One region of the Paenibacillus sp. FSL R5-0475 genome, then DNA from elsewhere that is predicted to be linked to it. Evidence: riboswitches for the same ligand, from Rfam matches in the RefSeq annotation. Region 1 holds a riboswitch; the other holds the start of a gene.
What was found. A riboswitch is a leader RNA that binds a small molecule or an ion and turns the genes downstream of it on or off. The one in region 1 is predicted to bind S-adenosylmethionine.
Positions count from the first base shown of each region.

Region 2: linked by a shared signal. The riboswitch ahead of metA (homoserine O-acetyltransferase MetA) and the one ahead of MKX41_RS19730 (methionine ABC transporter ATP-binding protein) in region 1 are both predicted to bind S-adenosylmethionine.

Region 1 covers NZ_JBBORK010000001.1:4,403,779-4,409,020, reverse strand. The annotation lists gene MKX41_RS19750 (putative polysaccharide biosynthesis protein) at 1-162, shown strand, start outside; gene MKX41_RS19745 (thioredoxin family protein) at 241-585, shown strand; gene MKX41_RS19740 (COX15/CtaA family protein) at 675-1,652, shown strand; gene MKX41_RS19735 (Cthe_2314 family HEPN domain-containing protein) at 1,762-2,496, shown strand; SAM riboswitch class I at 2,597-2,736, shown strand; gene MKX41_RS19730 (methionine ABC transporter ATP-binding protein) at 2,837-3,853, shown strand; gene MKX41_RS19725 (methionine ABC transporter permease) at 3,853-4,512, shown strand; gene MKX41_RS19720 (MetQ/NlpA family ABC transporter substrate-binding protein) at 4,571-5,242, shown strand, end outside.
Region 2 covers NZ_JBBORK010000001.1:333,175-338,416, forward strand. The annotation lists gene MKX41_RS01320 (HRDC domain-containing protein) at 1-745, shown strand, start outside; gene corA (magnesium/cobalt transporter CorA) at 828-1,763, opposite strand; SAM riboswitch class I at 2,162-2,292, shown strand; gene metA (homoserine O-acetyltransferase MetA) at 2,406-3,326, shown strand; gene MKX41_RS01335 (PLP-dependent transferase) at 3,363-4,535, shown strand; gene mqnC (cyclic dehypoxanthinyl futalosine synthase) at 4,803-5,242, shown strand, end outside.

The sequences.
Region 1 (5,242 bases):
TGTCTTGTTGTAGGGGCCGCAGTTGTTGTTATTTATCTGGTCATGCTAATTGTACTGGGTGTGCTTACTAAACAGGAAATCTCCAGTTATCCGCGTGCATTGCAAAAATTGCTCCATCCGCTGATGAAATTGCAGCCTGCGCGTGTTCGTATGAGAGAATAAGTTTGACTTCTGCATGACATTTTGCTTCACTTAAAGAATAGAAATTTGACAGATATGGAAGAAAGGACTGAACAAGCTATGGACAAAATTAGTTCTCCTGCTGAATTTCAGGTAGCCATTCAATCTCCTCGATTAACTGTAGCCATCTTCAAGGCGGACTGGTGCTCGGATTGTAAATTTATCGATCCTTTTATTCCTGAGGTAGAGCAAGCCTATGCAGATCGTCTAACGCTGGTTGAGGTTGACGTTGATGCTGTGGGTGACGTTAGTCAGGAACAAAATATTATGGGTATTCCAAGCTTTGTCGCGTATTCCGATGGACGTGAATTGGTTAGATTCGTTAATAAATTACGTAAATCCCGCGAGGAAATTGAGAATTTCCTGGATAAAGCGGTTCAAGTGCATCAAAGCCTTCAACAGTAATTCCGGAAAACCACCGCTTTCGCCTGTTCGAGCAAAAGCGGTGGTTTTTTAAGATGCTTCTTCATTACTAAAAACTGCGGGTGATATTTTTGTCGACAAATCAGTTGAAATGGCTTAGTTATCTTACTTGCCTTATCATGTTCCTCGCTGTACTAGGGGGAGCGGTTGTAACGAAGACTGGATCGGGATTGGAATGTGGAAATGAATGGCCGCTCTGTCATGGGAAATTGATTCCGGCCTATACTGTAGGTTCGATGATTGAATACACCCATCGCTTGTTTAGCGGATTGGCAGGGTTATTGTCACTTGCCTCGATGATTGCCTTTTGGCGTTATGCTCGAAATCGGCGGGACTTGTTAGTATATGCATTCATGACGTTGCTGTTTGTAATTGTTCAAGGTGGTATGGGAGCGCTTGCAGTGATTAAATCCCAATCTGCTGCTGTAATGGCACTACATATGGGCTTTTCTTTGATCGCTTTTTCAAGTTCTCTAATGCTGGCTCTAGGAACTAAAAGGCGACATGAAGCAGGTGAGTATGATCCTAAGATGGAGCTTCAGAAGCAACCCGTCAGTAAGGCTTTCCGCAATTTAACCTGCTTTACGGCCTTTTATTCCTATGTTGTTGTTTATATTGGAGCCTTTGTTAGTCATACGGATTCGCGCGGTGGATGTTCTGGCTGGCCGCTCTGTAACGGTGAATGGGTTCCCGAGCTTTCCGGGGGAGTAGGTATTGTTTTTACGCACCGGATTGCGGCTTTGATCTTATTCATTCTTACTGCGGTGCTTGGACATTTAGCTTTTTGGAAACATAAGGATTATCCAGAGCTAAGAGCTCTTGGCGTAGCGGCTGTTCTGCTGTGCTTGATGCAGGTATTTAGTGGAGCTGCTGTTGTTTACACACTAGATAATGAAAGATTGTACATATTTGCTGCTTTGGCTCATATTTTGTTGATCGCTAGTTTGTTTGGTGTCTTATGTTATATGAGTGTAAGAGTATGGCAGCTGAATCGCGCGAGAAATGTCGTTGTTGAAAAAAATCCGACGAATCCAATGACACCGTTGTAACACCCTTGGTAGAAAGTTCCCACCGTGGATAGAGTCGCTTTACCTGCGGAATAATAAAGTGGAAATCGGTATATCGTGGTGCTGGACAAAACTTTAGGAGGACTGGGATATGCTGCGGGTTATACTTGGAGAGCCGCCTCGAAAGAACAGCGGTGTATTGGCTGACGCGATGGAGAACATGGCCACATTTGCAGCCTTACTGCGCAAGGAAATGAACGCTCATGAGGATAATGACCATGAATACCGCAAGCTGGAGATTTGGACACGTGGACTGATCTCCTCATTGGATGAATTGGAGCAAAGCTGGTTCGCAGCTGCTTTTTACCGGAAATCGGTAATCGCTGGTTATATGGACGATATGTCACCAGTGGAACAAGGCGATTATGCGCGGTATGTTTATTTTTATAAAGATGGATTTATTCGTGTGTTCTCTCTTCTGGATAAGCTTGGAACGGTACTGAATCATTTTTATGACCTCAAAACCTCCAAATTAAAAACGCACTTTTCTTATTTTACAGTACTGCGTCAACTTCAGTTATTGAATGTACATCCTGCGCTAGCAGATCAACTGGAACAGATCAAGAACTCTTATCGTGATCCACTGGAGAATCTACGCAAGCGCAGAAATGCTGAAATTCATTATATGAATTCCGAAATGCAGGATGATTTATGGCAGCGACATCAAGGCTTGCATGACAAAATTCAGCTTGAGGATTTAGATAGCCATCTTGAGGATTTAAAGCAGTCCCTTGAAATGAACTGTAAAACATTAATCGCGGCATTCAGCTACAGCAATGAACAGCTGCGTAAGGAAATAAGCAAGGCAAAGCGTGAACAATCCTAAGCGTTCAAGATATTTCCTTTTGACAAAAAACAAGAAACTTACTATACTTATGCTTGCATTAAAGTCTGTACGAATTCAAACATAAAATTTCATACTCTATATCTTATCGAGAGTGGCGGAGGGATAGGCCCGATGAAGCCCGGCAACCGATTTGTATACAGCGCGATTAGCGTTATGTACAAATGTCATGGTGCTAATTCCTACAATGACGCAAGGTTTGTGGTCGTTGGCAGATGAGAAGGCATTGTCTAAATAAACACACAGAGCCTCTTGCGATCTGCATCGATCGTCGGAGGTTTTTTTGTATGGAATAAGTGAATTATAAAGGGGGCGACGAGCGTTGATTAATCTAAAAGGAATAACAAAGGTATATGGAAAAGGCAGCCATGCGGCTACAGCACTTTCCGGATTGAATTTGTCTATCGAAAAAGGTGAAATATTCGGAGTTATTGGCCATTCTGGAGCGGGGAAAAGTACATTGATCCGTTGCATTAATCTGTTGGAGCGTCCGACAGAAGGGGAAGTATGGGTAGATGGCATTGAACTAACCAAGCTTACCCAAGGCCAACTGCAGGAGCAGCGGCGCAAGATAGGAATGATTTTTCAACATTTCAATCTGCTATCTTCTGCGACTGTATATGATAATATTGCTTTTCCTCTACGACTCACAGGTACCTCGAGAGCAGATATTGATGCAAAAGTGAAAGAACTGCTTGCTCTAGTTGGGCTTGAAGAACACCAGGATAAGTATCCGTCTCAATTATCAGGAGGACAAAAGCAACGAGTCGGCATCGCTCGGGCACTTGCCAGCGACCCTGATGTGCTGCTGTGTGACGAGGCAACCTCTGCGCTTGATCCACAAACGACAGACTCTATTCTTAAGCTATTGCTCGATATTAATAAACGGTTCCATCTGACTATTGTGCTGATCACTCACGAAATGCACGTGATTCAGAGCATTTGCGACCGTGTTGCGGTCATTCATGGTGGTGGTATCGTTGAGCAAGGTAAAGTCACGGAGGTATTCCTGAAGCCACAGCATGAGGTCACTCGCGATTTCATTCGCAGTGAATCACAGAATGAGGGACCCCTTCGTACGGCGCTTGACGCTGCTGCTGGGGACAACTCTCAGGCCGTCAAAATCACTTTTTTCGGAGAGAAGACCTACGGCTCTGCACTTTCCAATGTAGTACGTGAGACGGGTGTTAGCTTCGCCATTCTGCATGGTACCATCTCAACGATAAAAGACGTACCTTATGGACAAATGATTGTTCGGTTCGAAGGTCCAGCTGAAGCGATCGCTGTGACGATAGCCGAACTAACCGCTCAAGGCCTTGAAGTGGAGGTGATTTCGTAATGAATTTCGCAGACTTAAACTGGCAAGAAATGATGGATGCTACAGTTGCTACCTTGCAAATGTTAATATTCTCTGGATTGTTCACAATTATTCTTGGTTTACCACTCGGAATTCTATTGTATTTATGGGGAAGATCGAATAGTATAGTAATCAGAGTAATTTACTCGGTCTTATCATTCTTTGTAAACATCTTGCGTTCCGTACCGTTTATCATTTTGATGGTGGCTTTAATTCCTTTTAGCAAAACCATCGTTGGAACCTCCATTGGAGTACTTGGTACGATTCCACCGCTCGTGATTGGTGCAGCTCCATTCTTTGCTCGCTTGGTGGAAACGGCATTAAGAGAAGTGGATCGTGGAGTAATCGAAGCGGCGCAAGGGATGGGAGCATCCACGAATCAGATCGTTATGCGTGTTCTTTTGCCAGAGGCTCGTCCAGGTCTGCTCGCTGGGGTTACGATCACACTGGTTACACTGGTCTCCTATACGGCAATGTCCGGGATGGTAGGCGGCGGCGGGCTAGGGGATCTAGCGATTCGTTACGGATATTACCGATATGAGAAGGAAGTTATGATTATCTCTGTAGTCTTAATGGTCATACTGGTGCAACTGCTACAAATGGCCGGTGATCGACTAGTACGACATTTCACACGGAAATAAGGTACGTCCATATATAGCCTTATTCATACAAATACCAAGGATAAGAGGGGGATTTAAAATGAAAAAATTACTACTTACTTTTTTTAGTCTGACACTGGTTGTGGTGCTGGCTGCTTGCGGCAATAACAATAATGCTTCTAACTCGGCTGCTACTAATGCACCAAAAGATGGTGCTGCAACTGAGTCATCTGCAGAACCTGTAAAATTGGTGGTTGGTGCTTCACCTGTTCCACACGCTGAGATCCTAAAAGCTATTGCTCCATTGCTTGAAGCGCAAGGAATTAAATTAGAAATCAAAGAATTCACTGACTATGTTCAACCAAACGTTCAGCTTTCAGAGAAGAATCTGGATGCTAACTTCTTCCAACATCAACCTTACCTGGATGACCAGAATCAAAAGAACGGTTCGGATCTAGTTTCTGTTACAGCCGTTCACGTTGAACCTTTTGGTGCTTATTCCAAAAAAATCAAATCCATCGACGAGCTGGCTGATGGTGCGAAAGTTGCCATCCCGAATGATGCTACAAACGGTGGTCGTGCACTGATCCTGCTTGCCAAAAATGGACTGATTTCTTTGAAAGATGATACCAACATCACATCTACCCAAGCAGATATCACTGAAAATAAGAAAAACCTTAAAATCATCGAGCTAGATGCAGCAATGTTAGGTCGTCAATTGGATGAAGTAGATCTTGCCTTGATTAACACTAACTATGCTTTGGAAGCTAAC
Region 2 (5,242 bases), 4.1 Mb from region 1:
ACGTAATCAGGAGCAGCTGAAGCTTCAATATTACAGCGAACATTATGGGAATGAAGCCATTTATGAAGAGTTATGTGCTTGGCGCCGTGGTAAGGCTTCGAGTGAACGGAAGGCGCCCTATATTCTCGCCAGTAATCGTCTGTTGCGCTTGTTAAGTACATTTCTACCGCATACGCCAGAGGAACTGATGCAAATTCCGGGTGTGGGAGAAGGCAAGATAGCGCAGTTTGGGGCTGATTGGCTGGCTATAACTACTGCGGTGGCAAGGGAACATTCCTTCCCTCTAAATTGGGTGCATGAAGTAATTGAAGAGGAGTCTTTCGTATCTTGGCTTTATAAACAGAAAGAAGTCAAATATAAGAAGCAGCTAGAACGACTGCGCTTGCGGAGGATTTTGCTACAGGGGATCGAGAATGGGTTGGGCTTGGAACAGCTTAAGGTGAATAGTGGAGTGAACCGGCGTGAACTGATTGAAGCGGTAGAGGAGCTAGAAAGAGAAGGTTATTCTGTCGAGAAGCTGATCCATGTAGAGCTTGGCAATATGCCGCAGAGTGAGCAGGATGCGATATGGAATGCCTATGTGGAGCTCGGGGATCTTTTCCTAAAACCGGTGTTACATAAGGTGTATGGTGACGATTTTTCCGCTGCTGAAGGATTGGATATTTATTATGAGCGTCTGCGATTGATACGCATCCGTTTCCGTCGAGAGCAGACGCATAAAGTGGGCATGGCGACCAGCTTTTAAATTTGCGCATACCAAAAAGACGAAGGCTTCCTTATACCTTACGGTTACAGGGCCTTCGTCTTGCTTATTCGTCCGGTTCGTTTCATAGCCATTCCTTCTTGCGGAAAACATAGAGCATCCCACAGCCTAAAGTCAACATGACGCCTATAACGCCATAATAGCCATATTTCGTATGAAGCTCGGGCATATGATCAAAGTTCATACCGTAGATTCCGGTAATTACGGTCAGGGGCATGAATATTGTTGTGATCGCAGTAAAGACTCTCATAATTTCATTCGCGCGGTTGGCGATACTGGATTGGTATGCCTCTCGTAAGTTGCCCATGAGATCGCGATACGTCTCAAAGGTTTCAGATATTTTAACCGCATTTTCATAAATGTCGCTAAAATATTTCTGCAGCTGATCATCAATCAGACGGAGGTCTTTTTTATTTAGGGTATTGATCACTTCTTTTTGTGGCCCCAGCATTTTCTTCAACCATAGAATTTCACTTCGCAGACCGATAATTTCACTGAGATGTGACTTCTTGGTATGCATGAGGATATCTTCTTCCAGCTTCTCAATCCGAGCTTCAATTCGGTCGCCGACGGAGAAATAGTTATCAACGACAAGGTCAATTAGCAAGTAAAGGAACATATCCGGTTCACTTACTTCTTGCTCCCAGAGCATAGGCTTCAGGATTCGTAGTTCATTGATCTTTTGTTTCGTGACAGTGATGATGTAATGTCTTCCAAGGAATACATTGAGTGCCCGTAGGAAAATTTCTTCATCGTCAAAGCGAATGCTATTTACAACAATAAAGTAGTGACTTTCGTATATTTCGATCTTTGGACGCTGATCCTCTTCGCTAAGGCAATCCTCAACAGCAAGATCATGTAGGTTGAACAAGGGCTGAAGCAGCTCCAAATCCTCAACATCGGCGTCAATCCAATAGAACCCTTCCGTTGGGGGTGTTAGTGTTTCATCAATTTCATCAATAGGTGTAAAAACCCCTGCATTTACCAGCCGGATTTTCATCTGATTTCACTCCTCCTATCCCCAGGTCTTCACTAGGGACTGCTAAATTAAGCACAGAGAAAAAAATCAGCTTGGCCGGCGGTACAATCAATACATAGGGCCAAATGAAGTTTCGAGGGCATGAAGAAGAACTGCTCCCGCCGCCGGCAAGCTGATGATTATCCTGTGTGGTTGCTCATTCTGTACACATATTTGCGAGCTCGGGTCGCCTTCCATCCTTCTTCTCACCTCTTCTTTTCGTTCAGGTATGAAATACTTGTCTAGTATAACAACGGAGTATGCCTCTTTCAAGCAAATTTATTGTGATTTTGAGGCTTCTTCAGCATTGTATGGACTTGACGAAAAGGAGGTTCATGATTTAAAGTGAATTTTAAAGTAATTTAATTGAATACAGCTAAATCTTATCAAGAGCAGGTGGAGGGACTAGCCCTATGAAACCCGGCAACCGGCGTGTAAACGCACGGTGCTAATTCTTGCGGAATTTCTGCAGACGTCTAATCGTCTTCAGGAACATTCTGGCAGATGAGAGAGGCGCATATGACTGTAGATATGACCTTTCTCGATTTCCGAGGAAGGTCTTTTTATGTTCAGCAAGCCGCAGTGCGGCAAAATAACTAAATTCAGCTAAGGAGTGGAAAGACAATGCCAATTAAAATTCCCGACAGTTTACCGGCGAAAGAAGTACTATCCGGAGAAAATATTTTTGTGATGGACGAAAGTCAGGCTTTCCATCAGGATATCCGTCCACTACGGATTGCTATTCTGAACCTCATGCCGACTAAAGAGACGACAGAGACTCAATTGCTGCGTTTAATTGGAAATTCGCCACTACAAGTTGATGTTACTTTATTGCATCCGCGTTCCCATATTTCCAAGAATACTTCTGCTGAACATTTGAAGAGCTTTTACAAAACCTTTGACGAGATCAGCCACCGCCGTTTGGATGGTTTAATCGTTACAGGTGCTCCTGTAGAACAAATGGAGTTCGAGGAAGTATCGTATTGGGAAGAACTGAAAGAGATTTTTGAATGGAGCAAGGACAATGTGACTTCAACCATGCATATTTGTTGGGCGGCACAGGCAGGCTTATATCATCATTTTGGTGTTCGTAAAGTGGCATTGCCTGAGAAATGTTTTGGCGTCTTCCCTCATACGATTAATCAAAATAACATTAAATTGTTGCGCGGCTTTGACGAGGTATTCCATGTACCACACTCTCGTCATACCGATGTCTCCCGTGAAGATATTGAGAATAACCCAGATCTGCAAATTCTGGCGGAATCCGAAGAAGCTGGTATGTATCTAGTGGCTACAAACGACGGTAAACAAATATTTGTGACCGGACATTCCGAATATGATCCTCTATCCTTGAAATGGGAATATGACCGTGATGTGTCTAGAGGGATGGAGATGGCTTTGCCGAAACATTACTTCCCTAAAGATGATCCAGAACGTACACCTCCAGCAGTGTGGCGTGCGCATGCCAATTTATTATTCTCTAACTGGCTCAATTACTATGTATATCAAGAAACGCCTTATGATATCGACCCGATTGTTTATTAATAATAGCGCTACAATATAAATTAGGAGGCATTAATCATGGATGACAAACTTAGGATTGAAAGTAGACTGGCTCAAATAGGTTCTCAAGAAGATCCTGCCACAGGAGCAATTAATTTTCCGATTTATAATGCAACGGCATTTCGTCATCCAAAACTCGGTCAAAGCACAGGGTTTGATTATAGCCGCACCAAGAGTCCGACCCGTTCAGTGCTTGAGAATGCAGCTGCGGAACTGGAATCTGGAGATGCAGGATTTGCTTGTAGCTCTGGGATGGCAGCGATACAAACGGTGCTTACCTTGTTCGCTCAAGGCGACCATCTGATCGTTTCGCTGGATCTTTACGGCGGTACCTATCGTTTGTTGGAACGGATTATGTCCAAGTTTGGAATCACTGCTTCTTATGTAGACACGAATGATTTGGATGCACTGGAAGCTTCGCGTTGTCCAAATACGAAAGCTGTATTTATTGAAACGCCAACGAACCCACTTATGATGATCACGGATATTGAAGCCGTGTGCACTTGGGCACGTCACCATGGGTTACTTAGCATTGTAGATAATACGCTGCTGACTCCATTCTTCCAACGGCCTATAGAATTAGGTGCGGATATTGTAGTTCATAGCGCTACTAAGTATTTGGGTGGTCATAATGATGTACTGGCAGGCCTGATTGTATCCAAGGGTGTAGAATTATCAGCTGAATTAGCGATTCTACATAACTCTATTGGCGCCGTGCTCGGACCAACAGACAGTTATCAGTTGATGAGAGGCTTGAAGACATTGGCGCTGCGTATGGAGCGTCACGAAAGCAATGCACTAGCGATCGCTCACTACTTATTAGAGCATCCAGCGATTGCGGAAGTGTTCCATCCAGGATTGCCTGATCATCCAGGACATGAAATCCAGAATCGTCAATCTTCAGGCAATACCGGTATTTTTTCTTTCAAATTAAAAGATGCCAGATACGTAGAGCCGCTTCTTCGTCATATTCGTCTTATTGCATTCGCAGAAAGCTTGGGCGGCGTAGAGTCACTTATGACTTATCCGGCTGTACAAACACATGCTGATATTCCTGTGGAGATTCGAAATGCTGTGGGTGTAGATGATCGTTTGCTGCGCTTCTCCGTCGGTATTGAACATGCAGAGGATTTGATTGCTGATCTTGGCCAAGCACTAGAGGCCGCTAGGGCAGAAATTGAGTCCAAGTAACAGGAAGAAATGTTCAATCGAGTGTTAGTGGAGAAATAGAGTATAACTAGCAGTATCGCTTAGTGCGATGCTGCTTTTCTTCTGGATAGGAATTTGCGAAGAATGTAAAAGCATTTTTCAAGCTGTTCAGATTGTGATACGATGAGGAAATGAACTGTTCAATTGTATGAGAAAGGGTTGTCACCTTGAAAAAGAGACAACGTTTTTTCTTCCTGTAATTTTGTGATTCTACCATACCCCTAAGGGTTTAGAAGGAGGATGCGAACGATGAGTGCGATAGATCTTATTTTGGACAAAGCCCTACGGGGTGAACGTCTCCAATTGGAAGATACCATCCGACTGTTCGAGAGCAACGAAATTGAGAAAATGGGTGCAGCTGCAAACACCATAATGGAACGCTGGCATCCAGACCCGATGGCCACGTTTGTAATTGGTCGTAACATTAACTATACGAATGTATGTGATGTCTACTGCCGTTTCTGCGCATTTTATCGCAGACCGGGCTCTGATGAGGGTTATGTATTGCCGGATGAGACGATTTACCAAAAAATCGCTGAGACTATCGCTGTAAATGGTACAGAAATACTGATGCAAGGCGGTACGAACCCAAATCTTCCTTTCAGCTATTATACCGATATACTTCGCGGAATTAAGCAACGTTTTCCTGAGATTACAATGCATTCCTTCTCTCCTGCTGAGATTATGAA